Regions from separate parts of the Halomonas qaidamensis genome, predicted to be linked through region 1. Evidence: predicted binding sites of a transcription regulator. Region 1 holds the regulator's gene; each other region holds the start of a gene.
What was found. The regulator sigma-54, encoded in region 1, starts transcription at its own class of promoters, with help from an activator protein. The targets are predictions, from matches to a motif close to TGGCACNNNNNTTGCTNT.

Region 1 (7,622 bases):
GGTTAACGGCGTAACAGGTGATTACTCACGAGGTGCCGCAGGCTTCTGGATTGAAAACGGCGAAGTGCAGCATCCTGTCGAGGAGTTCACTATCGCTAGTAACTTGAATAGCATGTTTGCGGGCTTAGTGGCCGTTGGCGATGACACAGACACCCGTGGCAGCATTCACACGGGTAGCTGGCTAATTGATGCAATGACCATTGCGGGTAGCTAGTAACAAGCTTAACAACTAATGAAGCCAGCCGTGTGGCGAATTACTTGCAGTAGATGTTACCTGACATTATTGCTCTTCATCAAAACGCGCGTCGAACAACGCTTCTATAGCTTCTAATGCTTGTTCGGCGTCGTCTCCTTCAGCATGTATTCTCAACTCGGTGCCGCAGGGGGCGGCCAGCATCAGCAGTGACATAATGTTAGCGGCATCTGCCATCTGCTGTTGTTTGTAGACGTGAATATTGGCCGAAAATTGTTGGCCACACTTGACGAGTTTCGTCGCTGCACGGGCATGAAGACCGCGCTGGTTAGTGAGTGTTAACGTTCTTTCAGGCACTCTGGTTCCTTTTTGCCGAGTGGGGTCGTTAAGAAAAGGCGTTAGTTATTGCTGTTGTGCTTATGTTTCGCTGGTTGAAGATGTGGATGCAAAAGGCAACGTTTCACTTAGGGTGTACTGCAACCCTAGTTCACGATGGCGGAGTTGAACCTCGCCTGTGTGCCTAACCAGCTTTTGCGCTAAGTCTTCTACCATGTAAACAGAGCGGTGCTGCCCACCGGTGCAGCCAATGGCAATCGTCATATAGCTACGCTGGCTATTTTGATAGGCAGGCAACCACTTTTCCAACCATACCTGAATATCATTACTCATCTCTTCCACTATGGAATAACCACTTAGGAAAGTAACGATTTTAGCATCGCGCCCAGTATATTGGCGTAACGTAGGATCCCAGTAGGGGTTTGGTAGACAGCGCACGTCAAAGACTAAATCTGCATCGAGCGGCACGCCGCGTTTGTAGCCAAACGATTCAAACGTAAGGGTAAGTCTATCTTCTCGCTGCTGGGCAACCTGATCTGTTATTCGGCGTCGCAAATCGTGAACCGATAAGCGAGAGGTGTCGATCATTAGGTCTGCGAGATCTCGAATGTCGAGCAGGGTTTCTTCTTCTTTATCAATTGCTTCTTCTAACGTCATATCACTATCCCGGGTTAGCGGGTGTCGCCGCCGCGTAGCAGAATAGCGTTCAAGAAGTATGCGAGCATCCGTAGTGAGATAGATAACTTGAAAGTGAATGCTTTTCTGGCGTAAAGCCTCGAGCATTGTCGGCAATTGCTGTAAAGCTGCTGGTAGATTGCGAGCATCAATGCTGACCGCTAGCTGAGTGCGCTCTCCTTGCTCACGCAGTTCATCTACTAGGGAGCCAAGTAGCATGGCAGGTAAGTTATCGATGGCGTAATAGCCAAGATCTTCTAACGCTTGTAAGGCGATAGATTTACCGGACCCTGAACGGCCGCTAATGATCACCAGTTGCATAGATTTTCTCTTGGCATGCCAATAAAAATGGGGATAAACGTTAGTTTAGCGTGTAGTGCTTAGCGGTGGGCCATCTAGGTAACAGGCTGCTCGCGTATTTTCGCTGTGATGAGTTCTAAAAGCTCACGCTGGCTTGTGGATTTACGCAGTTGTTGGCGTGTGTCGACGTTATTCATAATAGACGCCACTTGACCTAATAATGCTAAGTGGGTGTCGTCTGCCTCTTCAGGCACCAATAGCACGAATACAAGATCGACTGGATCACCATCAATAGCATCAAAATCTACCGGCTCAGCAAGCTTTAAAAAGCCAGCGATGGGCGAGCTGCAATGAGGGCTACGTGCATGAGGAATAGCAACTCCGTTGCCTATTCCTGTGCTTCCTAGGCGTTCGCGTCCAATAAGACGGCTAAACACTTCTTGGCTGTCTAAACTTGGGATGTTTTGTGCAATGAAGGTGCTGAAAAACTCCAGCACCCTTTTTTTACTGCCCCCAGGAACGTCATAGAGAACGCGCTCTGGGGGGAGGATAGTTTCCAACGTCATTGAATTAACGCACGCCTGCGCCTTGGGCGCGAGCTTGTGCTTTTTCCTTATGTTTAACGAGTTGACGATCAATTTTGTCTGCTAGCGCATCAATGGCTGCATACATATCATTATCTAATGCTTCTGCGTGTAGGTCTGCACCGGCAGCATGCAGCGTGCAGGCAGCTTGCTGGCGCTCCTTTTCAACAGATAAGGTCACTTGTACGGTAGTAATATTGTCGTAATGGCGCTCAACGCGTTCCAGCTTTTCATTAACATAGTCACGCAAGGCGTCAGTCAGTTCTACGTGATGACCAGTGATATTTACTTGCATTGACGTGCTCCTTATCCGTCGGACTGTTCTTCGATTGTAACCCTTTTTGCGCTATTGCAAAGCCCTTAAACAGACTTTGTCTCTTTAGCGCTGTTTTATCAGCGTAAGCGGCGACGTTCGCTGGAAGAAGGAATGCCCATCGACTCGCGATATTTGGCCACTGTACGCCTCGCTACATTAATGCCTCCCTCTTCCAAAAGCGATACAAGACGGCTGTCTGAGAGAGGTTTGCCGGGCGGTTCATCTTGCACCAGTTTTTTGATTCGTGCACGGATGGCGGTGCTAGAGTGGCTGTCACCTCCGTCTTGCCCGCTCACTTGGCTGGAAAAGAAGTATTTGAGTTCAAATACGCCGCGCGGGGTATGGATATATTTCTGGGTGGTGACCCTGGAAATAGTAGATTCATGCATTTCCACAGCGTCTGCGATATCCGCTAAAATTAACGGCTTCATAGCTTCTTCGCCGTGTTCCAGAAAGCCTATCTGGCGAGCGATAATTTCTCGGCCAACACGCAGTAGCGTATCGTTTCGGCTTGAGAGGCTCTTGATTAGCCAGCGCGCTTCCTGAAGGTGCTCCTTTAAAAACTGGTTATCCTGGCTTTTGTCAGCCCGTTTGATAAGACTTGCGTAGTCAGGCTGAATACGCAGTCGTGGCAGTGCTTCTGGGTTTAGTTCCAGGTGCCAGCCTTCGTTGTCGTGGCGAACCACTAGGTCTGGCGTTACATAGCTGTCATCGGTGTCTCCAAAGGCGCTGCCTGGGCGAGGGTCAAGGCTGCGGATCAAACGAATTACATCATCTAGCTGATCATCACCCAAGCTTAAACGTCGCTTTAACAAACGCACATCATCCTTACCGAGCGCTTCAAGAAATTGACGTACTAGCCTCTTGGCAGGCATAAGCAGCGGTGTATCTTCCGGTAGTGAGGCGAGCTGCAACATTAAACATTCGCGCAGATCACGAGCAAATACGCCGGTGGGTTCAAACTGTTGAAGACGCAGTAAGGTTGTTTCAACTTCACGCTGGCTAAGCCCTTCATGACCTTGGGCCTTAAGCCCCTCGCGGATGTCATTGAGGGGCTGAGTTAGATAGCCATTAGCATCCAGAGCATCTATAAGGCTTTCTGCGATGGCATGGTCGCGAGAGGAGAAATCCGTCATGGCGAGCTGCCAAAGTAGGTGGCCATGTAAGCTTTGACCAGCGGCTTGACGTTCAAAATCAGGCCCCTCGCCGCCGCTGCTATGGTTGCCTAGATCCTGATAAGTGTCTGACCAGTCACTATCAGTGGAGAGTTCGTTAGGAATGCTGTCGGACCATTCCGTTTCCTGGGGTTCACTAACAGCCTGTTCGCCGAATTCGTCTTCCTGCTCAAGCATTGGGTTGGCATCAAGTGCTTGCTGAATTTCTTGACGAAGGTCCAATGTTGATAGCTGCAGCAGGGCAATCGCCTGCTGCAGCTGGGGTGTCATGGTCAGCTGTGTGCCGATACGCAATTGAAGAGAAGCTTTCATGACCATCTGAGAACCACTCGTTTATCAGAAAGCTCCACCCTAGTGCGAGTTATGGTTTGGTGCAAGTGCAATAAGCATGCCACAGACACAATTTTTCAGGCAGGTGGTTGTTTACAGGCGAAAATCAGCACCTAAATAAACATCTCTTACCTTTTGGTTGTTGAGAATTTCTTGTGGCGGGCCGCTAGCGATGATGTGACCGTCGCCAACAATATAGGCGATATCACAAATATCCAGCGTTTCTCGCACATTGTGGTCAGTAATCAATACGCCTATATGACGTTTTTTAAGTGCTCGGATAATTGCTTTAATGTCGCCTACTGAGATTGGATCGACGCCAGCGAACGGCTCGTCAAGCAAAATAAAGGCAGGTTCTGTTGCGAGGGAGCGAGCAATCTCAACACGTCTACGCTCTCCACCTGAAAGGCTCATACCTAAATTGTCGCGAATGTGGGTGATATGAAAATCTTCCAGTAGCGTCTCAAGACGTTGTTCGCGGGCGCTGTGATCAAGTGCTTTACGAGTCTCCAAGATTGCCATGATGTTATCGGCAACGGATAGTTTGCGAAAAATAGAGGCTTCTTGAGGCAGATAGCCAATCCCTGCCATGGCGCGCTCGTGCATAGGAGCATGCGTTAAATCAAGCCCATCAATGCCTACTTTTCCTGCATCAGACTTTACTAGGCCGACAATCATATAAAACGATGTTGTTTTGCCTGCGCCGTTAGGGCCAAGCAAACCGACGACGCTGCCTTGAGAGATCTCTAAATTTATGTCCTTAACCACGCGACGGCGTTTATAGCTTTTGGCTAAGTGATGGGCATAGAGTGTTTTTATCGGCGCCTCTTCGAATGTTGGTTTTGATGATGTGGTCTGAGGTGCTGGCTCTGCGCTATTTGTCGCCACTGGGCGCTCCCTATTGTTCTGGCTGAAGCGTCATTCGGATACGTTGTGGCTCACCGCCACTCACGTCAGAGCGGGCCTGAACCACGCCTTGGTCAATGAAATACTCTAATCGGCCGCCCTGAAAACGATCTGTTTGCTGGGTAAGTTCGGCTTGATCAATCAGTTCTACTCGGCGTTCGGCCACATGATAGATAATCCGCTTTGCCCAGCCTTCCATCGGGCTAGCCTGACCTTCGGGTTGGTTGCGTATATAGGCTCGCTCACCGGTTGCCACGGCGCGCGATAGTTCGCCAGCATCATTGCGCTGGATTTCAACGCGATTGCCGCGCAGCTGCATATTGCCCTGCCGAATATCGACATTCCCAGAATACACGGCGGTGCCCGCTCGTTGGTCTAGATCTAACCGGTCAGCTTCTACTTCTACAGGGGCTTGGCTTTGTGCCATGACCGGTAGCGCTGCCGCAGAGAGGGGTAGCGCAATGGTGAAGAGTGCTGTACGAATGAGAGCGTTCATTGCGGCTCCTACGGAGAACGAGTGGCAGGCGGATGAGTGCCGCGCACGTTATTGGTTAAGCGAATCTGGCTATCATCTAGCCATATATCCATGCGTGATGCGTCAAGGCGCTGAGGCGGTTGCTGTAGCACTGTTTTGGAATCGCTCCAGGCATGACGCGTGACGCCATTATAATGTAATAACTCTGTATTGAGCTGCCAGCCCTCATCAGGTGAGAGCAGCTGGGCAGAGCCGGCTAATGTGAGTGCCTGTGTATCCGTATTTAGGGTACCTGTCTCAGCTGTAGCCAGCCATTGGCGTTCTTCACTATCAAAGAGTGTCGCTATGGGAGAGGTAACATCAGTCATCGCTGTCTGCGGGGTGTGCACTAAGCGTGGCGTCATTAGCGATTGCTGAATGGTGCCTGTGTCACCAAATAGTGTCATTTCCGCATTTTCAAGTACGTGACCTGGCTCTTGAGCCCTCGCATCGGGATTAAACGATTGGTCTTTATATCCACGCGGGTCTATCCAGGCAAGTATACCCCCCAGCACCACCACAAGCGTGGTAATCCAAAACCGTTTCCTAACCCAAAAGCGCATTACGATTGACCGTGTAAATACGTATCTAACACAGCGTCCCAATGACCTTGAGACATCAGTAAAGTATCGCAGATTTCACGCACAGCACCGTGGCCGCCAAGCCGATCAGTGATCCAGTCAGCATGGGTATGCATATAATCAGGGGCATTAGGGACAGTGATGCCAACGCCTGAGCGTTTCATCGGTGCAAGGTCTGGCAGGTCATCGCCACAATAAGCAACATGCTCTAGTGTGATATCTAGGCGTTGGCAAAGCGCGCGTAGCGTAGTGAGTTTATCCTCACACCCTTGATATACATGCGTAATGCCCAAAGAAGCGGCACGTTGGCTGACCATAGGTGAATCCCGCCCGGTAATTAAGGCAACATGGATACCTACGCGCTTCAATAGCTTGAGACCGTGACCGTCTTGGGTATGAAACGCTTTGATTTCGATGCCATCCGCTTGAAAGTAGAGGCGGCCATCAGTAAGTACGCCGTCAACATCAATCGCCAGTAGTTTTACGCGGCGAATCCGGTCTTGTAGTGCTTCAGGTAGGGCCATATAGCCTCCCTATTATTAACGTTTAAAAAGATGGTTATATAACGCCGCTAGCAAGTAGGTCGTGCATATGCAGCGCACCAATGGGACGCTGCTGATCATCCACAACTGCGAGTGCGGTAATTCGACTGTCTTCCATAATGCGAACGGCTTCAGCCGCCAATATATCGGGTCCAATACGTTTTCCAGGGCGCGTCATAACATCATCGACGATGACGTCACGCAGGTCATGAAACTGATCCAGCGTTCGGCGTAAGTCACCGTCGGTATAGACGCCCGCAAGACGCCCCTCACTATCCACTACACAGGTAAAGCCCAGGCCTTGCCGGGTGATTTCTATAAGTGCATCACGCAAGGGGCTGCCTAGTGCCACTTGGGGGAGGCGTGTCCCGTTGTGCATCAAATCTTTAACGCGAAGGAGCAAACGTTTGCCCAGGCTACCTCCTGGATGTGAAAGTGCAAAATCCTCAGCGGTAAATCCGCGTGCTTCCAATAACGCAACAGCCAAAGCGTCGCCTAAGGCAAGTGCTGCAGTGGTTGAACTTGTTGGCGCTAGGTCGAGAGGGCAGGCTTCGCGCTCAACGCCACTATTGAGGTGTGCATCCGCATGTTTAGCCAATGTTGAGCCAGGGCGGCCGGTCATACTAACAAGAGGAGTGCCTAAGCGTTTCAGTAGCGGCAGTAGCGCGGTAACTTCTGCTGTTTCACCAGAGTTGGAGAGTGCTAATACGACATCCGCCCGGGTAATCATGCCGAGATCGCCGTGACTGGCTTCGCCTGGGTGTACAAAAAAAGCAGGCGTACCGGTGCTTGCCAATGTAGCTGCTAATTTCCCCGCAATATGACCTGACTTACCCATGCCAGTCACGACAACACGGCCATGGCAGGCAAGAATCAGCTCGCAAGCGTGGTCAAAATGTTCATCAAGTTTGGCTTGTAGCCCACCAATGGCTGCCTGCTCAATTTGTAAGGTGCGCAGCGCACTTTCACGCAGTGGGCTAGGGGTCGATAGTGGCTGGCGCATAAGGTGGTCTCTTTTTCATTAGCGTTAAAACAGTAAGAATAACATCTCGGCGCAGATTGTAGGGGATGCGCGCACTGTCCTGACAAGAACAGCCACAATGAGTGAATCTGTTACTGTGAGTAGCGTTAAGTTACGATGTTCGATAATATTTCGAAAACACTGTTTTT
Region 2 (7,622 bases), 330 kb from region 1:
ACTGAATAAATACGCCAGGACCAGTGAGTTCAAACACGTTGGTGAGCGTGTTCTCTTCAATGTTTTGTTGCACTCGATCAATCAGCCTGCGTAGGTTGGGGTTGCCTGGTTTGCTGGCGATAAAGTAGTTGCTCAGCTCACCCTTACGGGTCGTGACATAGAGTTCGTCAATATCGGCAGGAACAACGCGGGCAAGTGGCCAAATGGCATGTGCGTCAATATCTAGGTAAACGCCACCGTACTTGTAGAGCACCATGAGGCGCCAAAAATCCGCCTGTGCTGCGCCAATTTGCAACTTTGAATAGCTGGTGAATAGGGCGTCGTCGAAATTCTCTTTAATGAAGTCACTCCGCGCCTCGGTAATCATGAAGCGATATTCGAAACGGGGCGCCATGAGCCGATTAAACAAATAGTTCAGATAAACCGGCAGCGTCACCTTATTAGTAAAGTTAGTCTGCCAAATAATACGTGGGATAGACGAATGGTCTTTAGGTGCTAGCCAAGGCGCGGCATGGGCTGGCAGGGTGAAGCGTTTGTTCGGCAGCACGGCATGAAAAATATAGCTAAGCAGTTTAGTAATGTTTGCGCATAGCTTTATCAAGCGACTAGTGGCCACAATAAGTGGTTTGCTTGTGCGGGTGGGCATGTTCATCCTTTTCATTCGTGTCGCGGCAAGAGGTGAGTCGACTACCAGCCGCCTTGGCCTTCCAATAGGCTTCGGGTGTTATTATCCAGCGGCAGTTTAAAGTCAGCGCTGCCAAGCACCATCGCATCACCAGCGCGGACTACTCGTGCGCTCACATAGAGATAGTCCTGGCCTTGTGCGTAAGTACCCATCAGTATGGAGCGTGCATTGTGCTGGGCGCTAAGACGTTGGACTTGGCGGGATAAAATTAATTCGCCAACAGTCTCTTCGATAAACATGCTGTCACGCATTTTGACTTCGCGTACCTGCATACCTTGCCTTGCGAGGGCGGACGCCATTATTTCTGAGCTAATACGGCCAAACGTAGACGACTGGCTTAAGTTATCAATACTCACGAAGGTAGCTGCAATCATGGGGCTATGGCGTGTAAGGTCTGGATTGCTGGCGACCATTTGAGCGGCGGCTTCATGGGCTAGCTCGGAAAGGTCTGGCTGGGGCTCGGCATTTCTCACGCTATTGTTATTGCCAAGCGCAGCACAGCCTGCCAAGAACAGCATAAGCAGCGCAGCAATAAACAGGCGAAAACTTGCGGTTAACCCGCGCAGTTTAAGTGGGGCAAAAAGTGAAAGCATGTAATTACCAAGTATCGGTGATAGAAACAGTTGGGGTTGCAGGGGCTTGAGGGACGCGATGTGGGGCATAGTGGCGTCGGTCACCCGCATTAATGTAATAAATATTAGATGAGGAGTAGAGAATACGGTCATTATCAACAATCTGGGTAGTGATGATAACCTCTTCTTTGCCCTCATATGTCCAACTGCCGCTGGTTGTATCCGCCACCATCGCCGCGGGGATTAATGCCAGTGCAGGTTCGCTCCAGTTTCCAAGTGCCATGCTAGCCACGGTAACACCACCCGCCAAAGCGGTGTAAGCACCAAAAGGCGGGCGTATATAACCGCGATCACGATGTTCAACGACTTCTACATCTACTTGCACAGTAGCGCCGCCAGCGTTGGGCTGGGTCATTACGCTACCGCCTCGCGATACCAGTTCGCTTGTTAATAGCGTACGAAAACCGCGCTCAAACTCGCCACCGTAGTAAGCATTCATTGACGCGTGCTCTTGCGCCGGGATATGCAGATCCCTAAAGCGAACGTGCTCACTGCGTAGAATGCCAGCTGCTTCGTGCTGAGCGAGTACTTCCCAGTGTTGAGCTGCCTGCATACGCTGCTGCTCACTATAAGGATAGGTGGTCGCAATGGGAGCTTGTGATGTGTTGGCATAGAAGCAGCCACTTAACATTAGGCTCGCCAGTCCGATAAAGGCAGGGCGCAATAGTTGAACCATGGATGATGACCTTGTTGGTAATGACAGCGTTTCAGAGGGCATCGTTTTTAAAGACATCGTTATTGAAGATACCGTTTTTGAAGGCCTGGCCCTCGATGCCACGGTTATTGATGGGATAGGTCGGATGCGCACCTGATAGTTCCTTCTCGCTACGAAACGGCTTTTGATAGACTAGTTTGCCATGCTTACCCTAGATCGGCCACGAGGTTAAAAACTTGAATGAGTGAAAACACCCATGCTTGAAGACCACCGCGCTGGTCCGCGTCATGATTCATTGCTAACCGCCTATCCAGAAGATGAAAGTAATAGCGGTTGGATGATTAGCTATATCGACATCATGACGCTACTGGTAGCGCTGTTTGTCATCATTATTGCGGCGGCTGATGTTACTAACCCATCATGGTTTCAACAGGAAGCTTCTGATGAGTACAGCTACGAGGCAGCGCCAGCCATAGAAGTGCCATTGCCTGCCGCACTTGCTGAGCGTCGTGAGCAGCGCGCGATAATGGGCGTGCTGCCTAGCGATGCGCTCAGTCCGCTTGCGATCAGTGCTGCGTTAGGCGTAGCAGGCTTACCTAAGGCGCGCGCTGTTGTTGAGGGCGTGCCGCCCCTATTAGCGCGAGCTAAAGAAGTGTCGGCAATTGAAGAAGCATCAATAGATACAGCGCCATCAGACTTAGCGCCATCGATGGTTGCTAGTGGGCTTCCGCAGTTGTTGCTGCGTTCTGATGAGCGTCAGTCAGCTTCGCCGTTCGCGGATTACATGGTCGTGCTCACTGACCGTCCCCCTGTCAATGTACAAGCAGTATCAGATAACGCGATCAGTAGTGCATTAGCGCTTGATGAGCGATTGAAGGAGCGTGTGGAAGCATCGACGTATCTACCTAACTTAGAAGGCGTGGAAGTTTCCAGGGTTGCTGAGGGTATCAGCTTGCGAGTGCAAGATCGGCTGCTATTCCCCTCTGCCGATGCTCAGTTAACAGAGGGTGGCACCTCGCTAGTAGGGTCGCTGATGGAAACCATTCAGCGCTTTGAGGGCGAAGTCTGGGTGGAAGGGCACTCCGATAGTCAGTCTATTAATACGCCTGAATTTTCATCCAACTGGGCGCTTTCGAGTGCGCGGGCGATTGCGATTGTTGAAGCACTAGAAGCCGCAGGCGTCGCCCCAGAGCGTTTACGAGCGGTAGGGTTAGCCGCAACCCAACCATTGGAAGATAACGCTACGGTTGAAGGGCGAGCGCGAAACCGGCGCGTTGAGGTTGTTATCCACGTGGACTAATGTTCTTTATAGATGAATGTTCTCCATAGTCTAATGTTCTCTATAGTCGAATATGCTTTGGGGTAAACATTTACGTAAGTATTTAGCAAAAAAAGCCCGCCGGGGGAGGCGGGCATGAAAGGGCTTGGCTCACTGCAGCCCACTGACATCAGGTGAGGGGTGTACAAGGTTGTCAGTGGGTACAACTCGAGTATAGCTATTTGTGAGCTTTTGCCAAGGGTTTGTCGCATTTTTTTGTTTTTTTATATGCACTGTTTTAGTGCGCTTAGATTGCGTTGTTTTGGTGCTTGCAAAAAGATGGCTGTTCTTGATGGCTTAACTTAATGATTTTTAGAATTAAAATGGTATTGGCATATAAACTGCTTAGTTGCTTGTCTACAAGTGAGCGTGCGTAACGACATTTAAGATTTGCAAAAGGTGGTGCTATGACCGAACACACGCGTACTGCGTTACCCAGTAATGCTCAGTCACCCAGTGACATGGACCCCGCGCTTCAGCCGCGTTTGGTAGTCACTGATTTAGACGGTTCACTGTTAGATCACCACAGCTATGACTTTTCACCTGCTAAACCTTGGCTTGCCCGTCTTAAACAGCTAGGTGTACCGGTCATACCGGTCACTAGCAAAACCCGCGCCGAACTTATACCCCTGCGTGAAGCCCTTGGGCTAACAGCGACTCCCTTTATTGCTGAGAATGGTGCCGTCATTGGTTTACCGCCCGGCTGGTGTCATGCACGACTAGACCGGCCTGGTAATGGCCTAGACGGGGTGGTTGTTAAACAAACGGGTGTCGATAGCGGCTTCATTAGAGCGCGCTTGAACGTTTGGCGTAAGCGCTTAAACATTCGTTTTACTCGCATGGGGGACTTAAGCCTGCAGCAAGTGATGGAATTGACCGGGCTTGATAAAACCCGCGCGAAAGCTGCGCGGCAGCGAGAGGGGAGTGAACCGTTTATTTGGGAGGACAGTGAGGCTGCACTTGAAACGTTCCGCATTGCGCTGCAAGGCGATGGCCTTGAACTCACCCAGGGCGGGCGCTTTTGGCATGTGATGGGGCGGCTGTCTGATAAAGGCGGTGCAGTAGAGTGGCTCATCAAACGATTTACTGCTTTACGAGGCAGTCAGCCGCTTACATTAGGTCTGGGCGATGGCCCAAACGACATCACGATGCTGGAAACTGTTGATCAAGCCGTAGTCATTCGAGGCTGTCACGCGCTCAACGTCGAGCCGCAAAATAGCGTGCTATATCGGACACATGCAACCGGGCCAACTGGTTGGGCTGAGGGAATAGACCACTGGTGGGGGCAAGATGAGGGTGGGCTAAAAATAGCACCCACCAATGAAGCCGCTGCATCAGTTTAACAAGCCACGGGAGGCTAACGTATGAGTGATTTTCATCAAAATGGTGTGATTACCGATTTTCACAACTTAACCCGTCGGCCGGTTGAAGCGCTTGAACAGGAGCTTTGCCAGTTTGCCAAGCGCCGCCCAATGGGGCTGATATTACCCTCGCTTTTTTCTGAACTGGAAGGACCAGCACTGTCGGCCATTGTGGATGAGCTGGTGAAAGTGCCTTATCTCAATGAAATTGTCATTGGTTTAGACAGGGCAGATCGTGACCAGTTTTTATATGCGCGCGAGTTCTTTTCACGCTTACCCCAGCACACTCGCATTTTATGGAATGACGGCCCGCGTTTACGCGCCATCGACCAAGAATTAGAGAGCCACGGCTTAGGGGCTTTAGAGCCAGGGAAAGGCAGGAACGTATGGTATTGCGCTGGTTATGTGCTGAGTTCAGGCCGTTCCAGCGCTGTTGGTCTTCACGATTGCGATATTCTTACCTACGACCGAGGCCTTCTGGCAAGGCTTATGTATCCCGTCGCGAACCCCCGGTTCAATTACAGTTTTTGTAAAGGCTACTACCCGCGTATCGCTGAAGGAAAGCTCAATGGGCGCGTTTCTAGGTTAATGGTGACGCCGCTGTTACGGGCTTTGAAAACCGTCTGTGGACCGCTGCCTTATTTGGATTATCTAGACAGTTTCCGTTACCCCTTGTCCGGCGAGTTTGCTATGCGCAGTGACGTACTTGAAGGTATACGCATTCCCGCTGATTGGGGATTAGAAATCGGCGTTTTGTCTGAGCTGCAGCGCAACTACTCGCATCGTCAGCTGTGCCAGGTTGATATTGCTGACGCCTATGATCACAAGCATCAGCCCATTAGCGAAGAGGATGCAACGGGCGGTTTGAACCGAATGAGTCTGGATATCGCTAAAGCGCTGTACCGGAAGTTGGCTACCCAAGGGATTAGCTTTAGCAGTGAAGATTTTAGAACCCTTAAAGCGACTTACTACCGGTTAGCATTAGACCTCATTGAAGCCTACGATCACGACGCGACGATGAATGGGCTAAGTTTGGACCGCCATTGTGAAGAACAGGCGGTAGAGTTATTTGCCAGTAATTTGCTGGAAGCAGGCAACCTGTTTTTAGACACCCCCCGCGAGCGTCCTTTTATTCCCAGCTGGAACCGTGTGCAGGCGGCTATGCCTGACGTACTAGCTCGCATGCATGAAGCAGTTGAGCTTGATAACCAAGGTAAAGTGTAACGTCTTAAATCGCCTAGTTCGTCATTCCATAGATTAGCATTAGAGAGTAACAGCACCTCGCAGGCAGCGGGGTGCTGTTTTTTTTGCAAAATCGATTCTTTCAATAGTGCTTTTATATCTCACTATGCAACTTAGCGATGCGCAACCTTGACCATACTCAAGAAACGGTTTTAAATTCCAAAGAAGTATAAACATATAACCATTTATGGTCTATGATGAGTGCACAGCAGCATCACTACTTGCCATTAGTTGGAGGCATAGCATGCAACGCCCGATCGTTACCCATTTTTTTGATGAACCCACCAACACCTTTAGTTATGTGGTGCAGGATCCCGATAGTCATGCCTGCGCTATCCTAGATTCGGTGCTGGATTTCGACTACGCCGCAGGGCGTACAGATGTACGTTCTGCAGATGACATTATTGAATTTATTCGCGATAACCGTCTTGAAGTGGCATGGATTTTAGAAACCCATGTGCATGCTGATCACCTCTCAGCAGCGCCCTATTTGCACCAAACGCTGGGTGGAAAAACGGGGATTGGCGCACGTATTGTCGATGTGCAGGAAATTTTTGGTAAAGCGTTTAATGCGGGCACCGAGTTTGCTCGAGACGGCAGCCAGTTTGATGCCCTATTCAATGAAGGTGACACCTTCACTATTGGCAATCTTCAGGGCTACGTTCTGCATACTCCGGGCCATACGCCTGCCTGCCTAACGTATGTAATAGGCGATGCGGCTTTCGTTGGCGACACACTGTTTATGCCAGATTATGGTACCGCCCGCTGTGACTTTCCCGGCGGTGATGCACGCACGCTATACCGCTCTATCCAAAAAGTGCTGGCGCTACCGGCGCAAACACGGCTGTTTTTATGCCATGACTATAAAGCACCAGGTCGAGACGTTTACCAACACGAAACCAGTGTTGAAGAGCAGCGTGAGGCGAATGTTCATGTGCACGAAGGCATCAGCGAAGACGAATTCGTAAAAATGCGCACAGAACGGGATGCCACGCTGGGTATGCCTAGGCTCATTATCCCGTCAGTACAGGTCAATATGCGCGCAGGCGAAATGCCGCCTGCCGAGGATAACGGCGAGGTCTACCTGAAAGTACCCATCAACCGCTTTTAACTGATTTATAAACTAATTTTTATTATTAAGGAGCTAAAGATGAAAGCAAATGTTGGCGGTATCGATAAAGTGGCGCGAATCGTTGTCGGTCTAGTGCTAATTGTGCTGGCAATCACCGGCACTATTGGCGTGTGGGGGTGGGTTGGCATTGTGCCGCTTGCCACAGGGCTATTTAATTTTTGCCCGCTGTATCCTTTGCTGGGTATCTCAACCTGCAAAAACAAGCATTAATTACAGGCAAGGAGTGTAAGCCGTGGACTGGATGGCAAGCCTGCAAGGGCTCGTTGGTGGTGTGTTGATAGGGCTATCAGCGGTATGGCTGATGGGAGCCTTAGGGCGCATCGCTGGCATTAGCGGCATCATCGGAAACTTAATAACCCAGCGCCCTCAGGGCGACAGCGCTTGGCGGCTGGCCTTTTTGGTTGGACTGATCAGTGGTCCGTTGCTAGTCATGGCATTAGGTGGTGGGTTAGGTAATGTAGCCGATGCCCCTGGTTCAGTGATTGGTGCACCAGCAGGGGGTGTACCGCTGATGCTGGTGGCAGGGCTGCTAGTAGGCCTCGGTACTGGGCTTGGTAGCGGCTGCACCAGTGGGCATGGCGTTTGTGGCTTGGCACG
Region 3 (7,622 bases), 1.2 Mb from region 1:
AGTGGTGTAGCTAGCGATGCCGTTAATAATCAGAGCTAGCACAATAGCGGTCAGGGCGGCTAATAAAATGCGGGCGCGTAGGGAGGAAAACATGGTCGCTCTCAAAATCGATATAGGAATAAGCATATATCGGCAAGAGCGACCACTTCTTTAGCTGAAATTTAGTTGAAAAGCATCCTATTCAGAAAAAGAACGAGTGACGGTGAAAACGTTAGCGTAAGTCGCTTACGGCATGTTGAATATCGGCAAGAGAGGCTTTGCTCAAATCCTTTGAAAGCGTATGAATGACCAGCTTTTGGGTGGTGTTATCGAGTTTTTCACGCAGCAAACCAAGAAATTTAGGCGGCGCAACCATGATGAGTTTTTCCATGCTGTTGTCGACCCGTGCCCCATATAAGCGCTTGGCAACTTCCTTGGCAAACAGCTCATTTTCATGGTGTGAGGCAGTGCCTTCCTCTCCTGATGAGCGCGACGACGTTGACGTGGATTCATGGACATCGGCACCGCGGCGGTCAGTAATTAAGTCGCCTTCATGCAGCCTGCCTGCTGCGTGTACAAGGCTTTCATGTTCAGCAAGTTGTAATGCATCACGAGTAAAAATGCGTGCACGAGCGGCGTCAGCTACCACAATATAGGTGGTCATCGTCGTACGTCCTCCTTGTCGTTAGTTACTCTCTAACCATGGCAAGCGTTTGGCATTTGGTCAAACATCCATGATTCAGGGAAAAAATTAATAAGGGAAAAAATGTCGGCAGAATCTTCTAAGCCACTTTGCTTTTGGCGAAACCGTTATCTTTTGATGCGTCATGGTCACAGCCAAGCGAATGAACGGGGGCTCATTATTAGTTCACCTGAGCGTGGTCTATACGATTTTGGCTTGTCACCTTTGGGGGAAAAGCAACTATTGGCTGTTGCTCAGCAGTGGCGGTGGCCGACGCCTACCAAGGTGTTGCACTCGGACTTTCTGCGAACCACACAAACTGCTGAAAGAGTCGCCAGTGTGTTTGATTTAACGCTGGAAAAAGAGGAGCGTCTGCGTGAACGCTACTTCGGTGAGTTCGATGGCCAAGCGGATCGCTATTATCCTGATGTATGGGCGCTAGACGCCCAGGATGCTGAGCATCAACAGCACCAGGTGGAGCCAGTTAGCAAGGTGGCTGCAAGGATGTGCGTAGTGATTAATGAGCTAGAACGCCGTTGTGAAGGCGAAACAGTGCTAGTGGTTAGTCATGGCGACCCGTTACAAATACTACTCACGGCGCTCGCCGATAGGCCGCTGGCGCAACACCGTGAACAGTTAGCCCTGCAGCCTGCCAGTATTACCCTGCTGGGTGATTAGTCGGCTTTTGGCGCGGGAGGGATCCAAGCAATCATATCTACTTCGACATCGGCACCACCGGCAAGGCCTGTTACCCCAATACAGGTGCGGGTTGGCAGAGGTTGCTTGAAGTAGCTGGCGTACACGCGATTAACCTCGTCAAAATGGCCCATGTTGGTAATAAAGACCCGTGACTGCACGACATATTCAAAGTCGCTGCCCACTTCTTCTAACACGATCGCTAGGTTTTGCATCACGCGGTGGGTTTGTTCGGTAAATGTCCCCAGCAGCATTTCGTTGGTTTCAGGTACGGTGGGCATTTGGCCGGTAATAAATACTAAATCGCCCACTCGGCAAGCGTGCGAAAAGGGGGCAATCGGCTGTGGCGCACGATCAATAAATAGCTTTTCCATTTTGAACGGTCTCTCTTGTGCCGGTGAGTCGGCGTCGCTAGCGATAAACTAAAGATAAAAATGGGCCTACGCTGAGGCCCATCGTCTTATCAGTCGCTTTACTTAGTGCCCTAGAATCTGGCTTAAGAAGAGCTGGGTACGTTCTGACTGCGGGTTATTGAAGAACGGCTCGGGGGCGTTTTCTTCGATGATTTGCCCCTGATCCATAAAAATCACCCGGTCGGCAACGGTTTTGGCAAAGCCCATTTCATGGGTCACACACAGCATGGTCATGCCTTCATTGGCCAGTTCAACCATAACGTCGAGTACTTCCTTGATCATTTCTGGGTCAAGGGCCGAGGTGGGTTCATCGAACAGCATGACATCAGGGTGCATGCACAGCGAACGGGCTATGGCTACCCGCTGCTGCTGGCCGCCGGAAAGCTGACCTGGGTACTTAAGTGCCTGCTCGGCAATACGTACCCGCTCTAAGTACTGCATGGCCATTTCTTCTGCCTCGCGGCGCGGCTTTTTTTGCACCCACATGGGTGCGATACAGCAGTTTTCCAGCACCGTTAAGTGGGGGAACAGATTAAAGTGCTGGAATACCATGCCCACGCTACGGCGGATTTGCTCAATACGCTTAACGTCTTGGGTAAGCGGTACACCGCCTACCACGATATCGCCTTGCTGATGCTCTTCTAGGTGGTTGATACAGCGAATCAACGTAGATTTGCCCGAGCCTGAGGGCCCGCAAATAACAATACGCTCACCGCGCTTTACTTCCAGATCGATATCGCGCAGCACGTGAAAATCGCCGTACCATTTGTTAACGCCGCGCATTTCAACCATCAGGTCAGAAGTACGAGTATCAGAGATGTTGGTGGCTGCTTGAGTCATGTCTTTATCCTGCTAAAAATCGTTAATAAAAGCGGCGTTAGCGCTTATGGCCGGTGTGCAGCTTGCGTTCTAAATACTGGCTATAGCGCGACATGCTGAAACAGAAGATCCAGAACATGAAGGCGGCAAACACATAGCCTTCCAGCGAGAAGCCAAGCCAGCGTGAGTCGGCCAGCGCCGCTTGCACGATCCCCAATAGGTCAAATAGCCCGATGATCATGACCAGGGTGGTGTCTTTAAACAGCGAAATGAAGGTGTTCACGATGCCGGGAATCATCATTTTCAGCGCCTGAGGAAGCACAATCAGTCCCATCCGCTTCCAGTAGGTCATGCCTAGCGCAGCCGCCGCTTCTTCCTGGCCTTTTGGGATGGCCTGCAACCCCCCACGAATAACCTCGGCCATGTAAGCGCTTTGGAACAGTGTTAAGCCAATCAGCGCCCGTACCAGTCGGTCGACGCTCATATCAGAGGGTAGGAAAAGCGGCAACATTACCGAGGCCATGAACAGTACGGTAATCAGTGGCACACCGCGCCAGAACTCGATAAATACGACGCAGAAGCTTTTGACAATGGGCATGTTAGAGCGTCGTCCCAGCGCCAGTACAATACCGATTGGCAGCGCGCCCACCATGCCGACCGTCGCTAGCAGCAGGGTCAGCATTAAGCCGCCCCAGCGATGCGTAGGCACGCGCGGCATGTCAAAGTAGCCGCCGTGTAGCAGCACATAAGCAACAATGGGGAAACCGACAAGAGCGAATACCGCCACCCAGCGCTTGAAAGGCAGGCGAGGTATTGCAAGCCATGCTATTAGCGTAAAGAAACCCGCAAAGACAATGTTGGCGCGCCAAATTTCCTCACGGGGATACAAACCATAAATGAACTGGGTAAAGCGGGCGTTAATGAAGACCCAGCACGCTCCTTCTCTAGAGCAGTCATCCCGGGTAGTGCCTATCCAGTCAGCATTGATAAACGCCCATTGAACGGTGGGAACTACCAGCAAATACAGTATGTAAAGCCCGATTAGGGTAAAGATGGTATTGATCGGGCCATTGAACAGATTGGCACGTAGCCAGGCAACCGCCCCTACAGAGCTACTGGGGGCTGGCCGCTCTTTAATGATTGTTTGATTATGGATCATGTAAACATCCTCACCGTCGGCCTAGCGTTCAACCAGTGCCACTCGGGCGTTGAACCAGTTCATAAACATGGACACCAGCAGGCTGATGGTTAGGTAGACCGCCATGGTCATTGCAATGACTTCAATAGCTTGGCCGGTCTGGTTCAGCGTGGTGCCTGCAAACACCGAGACAAGGTCTGGATAACCGATGGCGGTGGCCAGCGACGAGTTCTTGATCAAGTTCAGGTACTGGCTGGTCAACGGCGGAATAATGACGCGCAGCGCCTGCGGGATCACCACCAAACGGAGTACTAGGTTACGTGGCAGGCTGAGCGCCTGGGCAGCTTCCGTTTGCCCGTGCGAGATTGCCTGAATACCTGAGCGAACAATTTCAGCAATAAATGAGGCGGTATAAATCGACAGTGCCAGCCAAAGCGCGAGGAACTCAGGAATAACGGTAATACCGCCCCGGAAATTAAAGCCGCGTAGTTCCGGCATTTCCCAGGTCACCGGCACACCGGTAGCGACGAGTACTAACAGCGGTAAACCAAAAATAAGTACAAACGAGATCCAGTAAGCCGGCAGACGTTTACCTGTGGCTTCATGGCGGCGTTTATTCCATACCACCAGCGCAATACTGGCAATGATGGCGACGAGGAAGGTCAGAGGAATTAAGCCAAAGCCAGATTCAAACAAGGGTTGGGGTAAATACAGCCCGCGCACGTTAAGAAAAATTGCTTCGCCGAATGCCATGCTATCTCTGGCGCTCGGCAACGTGCGTAGCACGGCAAAGTACCAGAAGAAGATTTGCAGTAGCAGCGGAATATTACGGAAGGTTTCGATATAGGCGGTGGCTAAACGCGCCAGCAGCCAGTTAGGTGACAGGCGAGCAATACCCACAATAAAGCCGATGATCGTAGCGGCTAGTACCCCTAGTCCACCGACTAACAGTGTATTCAGCAAGCCAACTAGGAAAGTGCGGCCATAAGTGCTCTGAGAGGAGTAGTCGATCAGACTCTGTACAATCCCAAAGCCTGCGGTGTTGCCTAAGAAACCAAACCCGGTGGTGATGCCACGTGCGGATAAGTTGTCTTGGACATTACCGACAATGTAAAGCAAAAAGGCTGCTACAGCAGCGACAAGAAGTAGCTGGAAGATAAGCGCACGTTTGGCACGGTCTCGCCAGAACGGCGGCTTGTGGCCAGCGGGGCGAGTGTTAGGACTTACGGACATGGAAGGCGTCTCCGCGATACGGACGGTCAATCAAATGGCCCGCCTAGCCCCTGGGGATAGGTACCTGAGAAATGCAGTAACTATCTGAAAAGGGCGGCGGGCCGGGGTCAAGCGAGACGCTTAGCGAATCGGCGGTGCGTACTGGAAGCCACCTTGGTTCCACAGTGCGTTAACACCACGTTCAATCTCAAGCGGAGAGCCCATACCTACATTGCGCTCAAAGCTTTCACCATAGTTACCGACTTGGCTCAGAATGTTGTAAGCCCAGTCAGCTTCTAAGCCCATACCTTCACCGTAGTTACCATCTTGTCCAAGCAAGCGAGCAACATCAGGATTTTCAGAGCTGAGCATTTCTTCAGCATTTTCGCTGGTGACGCCATACTCTTCGCCGTTAATCATGGCGAATAGCGACCACTTCACAATGTTGAACCATACATCGTCACCTTGGCGTACCACTGGGCCTAGCGGCTCTTTGGAGATGACGTCTGGCAGAATCACTGCGCCAGCCGGGTCGTCTAGCTGGATACGCAGGGCAGCCAGCTGGGAAGTGTCGGAGGTCAGAACGTCACAGCGGCCAGCCTGGAAGCCGCCAACGGTTTGTTCAGAGGTATCGAAGACGATAGGGTCAAACTCCATGCCGTTAGCACGGAAGTAGTCAGCTAGGTTCAGCTCAGTCGTGGTGCCGGACTGGATACAAATAGCGGCGCCGTCTAGTTCAGATGCGCTGGAAATACCCAAGTCGCTAGAGACCATAAAGCCTTGGCCATCATAGAAGTTAACGCCAGTGAAATTGAGGCCTAGCGTGGTGTCACGGGTGGTGGTCCAGGTGGTGTTGCGTGACAGTACATCGACTTCGCCAGACTGCAGAGCCGTAAAGCGCTCTACGGCGTTTAGGGAAATATAGTTAACTGCATCTGCGTCGCCAAGAACGGCTGCTGCAACGGCACGGCATACGTCAACGTCAAGCCCTTGCCAATTACCTTCATCGTCTGGGGCGGAGAAACCTGGCAGGCCGTCGCTGACGCCACACTGTACAGCGCCGCGCTCAAGTGTATCTTCCAGTGTATCAGCGTGGGCGGTTGCAACACCGGCTAACGTAATTGCGCCAGCGGAAGCCAGCAGTACCAAGTGCTTCTTATTCATCATGGTCGTTTCCCTTACTCGTTTTAATGTCGTTATGCATGCAGATGCATGACACTAAAAGCTAGCAAGGAAGGTGCCAGAAAGGATATGTCGTCAAATTCAGCGCTTTTCAACGCAAAATACGCGCTGTATACGAAAGTATTGGTGCAAAAAGAGACCCTAGCGACTAGCGATTGCTTCATTTTGGTGCGTAGTCGCTAAGGCTGCAGTTAACTTGAATTCGTGTGGCTTACTGTTAAGAACTCAATGCTAAGAATACAGTGCGGCAGATTCATAGGCTTGAAGGACACGCAGGCTTAACGAATCGGCGGTGCGTACTGAATCCCACCCTCTTTCCACAAAGCATTTAAGCCTCTGGCAATCTTGAAGTCTGAGTTGGCACCGACATTGCGGTCATAGATATCAGCGTAGTTACCCACCTGCTTGATGATTTGGTAGGCCCAATCGGTGTTGACGCCCATTGATTCACCAAAGTCACCATCTTGACCAAGCAGGCGCATGACATCAGGATTTTCCGAGGTGAGCTGCTCATCCACATTAGCTTGCGTGACGCCAAGCTCTTCCGCGTTTAGCATGGCAAACAGTGACCACTTCACAAGATTGAACCACTGGTCGTCATTTTGACGGACGGCTGGGCCGAGTGGTTCTTTCGAGATGATTTCAGGGAGTACTACCGCCATGTCGGGGTCAGCAAGCTGCATCCGCTGAGCATAAAGCTGGGAGGCATCAGAGCTTAAAACATCGCAACGGCCTGCTTCAAAGCCTGCAATCGACTGCTCTGGTGCATCAAATACGACGGTATCATAGGTCATGTCGTTGACGCGGAAGTAGTCAGAGAGATTGAGTTCGCTAGTGGTGCCGGACTGGGTGCAAACTGCCGCGCCATCGAGTTCTTTAGCGCTTTGCACGCCAAGATCGCTGGCGACCATAAAGGCCTGGCCGTCGTAGTAACTCACGCCGGTAAAGTTCATACCCATCGTCGTGTCACGGCTTGATGTCCAGGTAGTGGTGCGTGATAGGACATCGACTTCGCCAGACTGCAGTGCGGTGAAACGCTCTACTGAGTCGAGTGGCACGAAATCTACTTTTGACGCGTCGCCAAGCGCAGCAGCAGCAATGGCACGGCACACATCGGTATCCAGGCCTCGGTACTGGTCATTGTCATCTAATGACGAAAAGCCTGGCTGGGCAGCGTTAACGCCACAGCGCACGCTATCGCGCTCTTGGACAGTTTCCAGCGTGCTGGCCATAGCCAGCGCAGGTACTAAAGCACCAATTCCTACTCCCAACCAACGAACGGTTTTCATTTGTTATTCCTTAACGTGAAAGGGCAAGTAAACGTAAGCTCAAAAACGTAAGCCCATAAAAAAAGGCCGAGCAATGCTCGGCCTTTTGGCTATTCGCAGACGCAGCGTTATGCGAAGGCTTTACGCATAAAAGGCGGTAGCGATAGTGCACCACGGTGAGCATCACCTGTGTAGTACTGTAGCGGCATTTCGTGTTCAGCGGCAGCCTGTTC

Region 2: K1Y77_RS11585 (HAD-IIB family hydrolase) is a predicted target of sigma-54. The motif match lies at 3,621-3,638, and genes of this name have one in related genera.
Region 3: K1Y77_RS15440 (amino acid ABC transporter substrate-binding protein) is a predicted target of sigma-54. The motif match lies at 6,165-6,182, and genes of this name have one in related genera.

The regions. Positions count from the first base shown of each region.
Region 1 is NZ_CP080627.1:2,200,563-2,208,184, reverse strand. Features, by position in the region: gene pmbA (metalloprotease PmbA) at 1-214, shown strand, start outside; gene K1Y77_RS10275 (HPr family phosphocarrier protein) at 281-550, opposite strand; gene rapZ (RNase adapter RapZ) at 611-1,525, opposite strand; gene ptsN (PTS IIA-like nitrogen regulatory protein PtsN) at 1,600-2,070, opposite strand; gene hpf (ribosome hibernation-promoting factor, HPF/YfiA family) at 2,075-2,383, opposite strand; gene K1Y77_RS10255 (RNA polymerase factor sigma-54) at 2,482-3,897, opposite strand; gene lptB (LPS export ABC transporter ATP-binding protein) at 4,003-4,728, opposite strand; gene lptA (lipopolysaccharide transport periplasmic protein LptA) at 4,808-5,311, opposite strand; gene lptC (LPS export ABC transporter periplasmic protein LptC) at 5,320-5,892, opposite strand; gene K1Y77_RS10235 (KdsC family phosphatase) at 5,892-6,434, opposite strand; gene K1Y77_RS10230 (KpsF/GutQ family sugar-phosphate isomerase) at 6,469-7,455, opposite strand.
Region 2 is NZ_CP080627.1:2,531,035-2,538,656, reverse strand. Features, by position in the region: gene K1Y77_RS11610 (glycosyltransferase family 32 protein) at 1-646, opposite strand, end outside; gene K1Y77_RS11605 (FlgO family outer membrane protein) at 688-1,278, opposite strand; gene K1Y77_RS11600 (hypothetical protein) at 1,283-1,993, opposite strand; gene K1Y77_RS11595 (hypothetical protein) at 1,992-2,129, shown strand; gene K1Y77_RS11590 (OmpA family protein) at 2,229-3,272, shown strand; gene K1Y77_RS11585 (HAD-IIB family hydrolase) at 3,698-4,633, shown strand; gene K1Y77_RS11580 (glycosyltransferase family protein) at 4,655-5,875, shown strand; gene K1Y77_RS11575 (MBL fold metallo-hydrolase) at 6,138-7,004, shown strand; gene K1Y77_RS11570 (YgaP family membrane protein) at 7,044-7,235, shown strand; gene K1Y77_RS11565 (YeeE/YedE family protein) at 7,258-7,622, shown strand, end outside.
Region 3 is NZ_CP080627.1:3,430,045-3,437,666, reverse strand. Features, by position in the region: gene K1Y77_RS15475 (methyl-accepting chemotaxis protein) at 1-93, opposite strand, end outside; gene K1Y77_RS15470 (host attachment protein) at 212-643, opposite strand; gene K1Y77_RS15465 (histidine phosphatase family protein) at 746-1,339, shown strand; gene K1Y77_RS15460 (RidA family protein) at 1,336-1,731, opposite strand; gene K1Y77_RS15455 (amino acid ABC transporter ATP-binding protein) at 1,834-2,562, opposite strand; gene K1Y77_RS15450 (amino acid ABC transporter permease) at 2,648-3,748, opposite strand; gene K1Y77_RS15445 (amino acid ABC transporter permease) at 3,770-4,960, opposite strand; gene K1Y77_RS15440 (amino acid ABC transporter substrate-binding protein) at 5,081-6,106, opposite strand; gene K1Y77_RS15435 (amino acid ABC transporter substrate-binding protein) at 6,400-7,410, opposite strand; gene speE (polyamine aminopropyltransferase) at 7,518-7,622, opposite strand, start outside.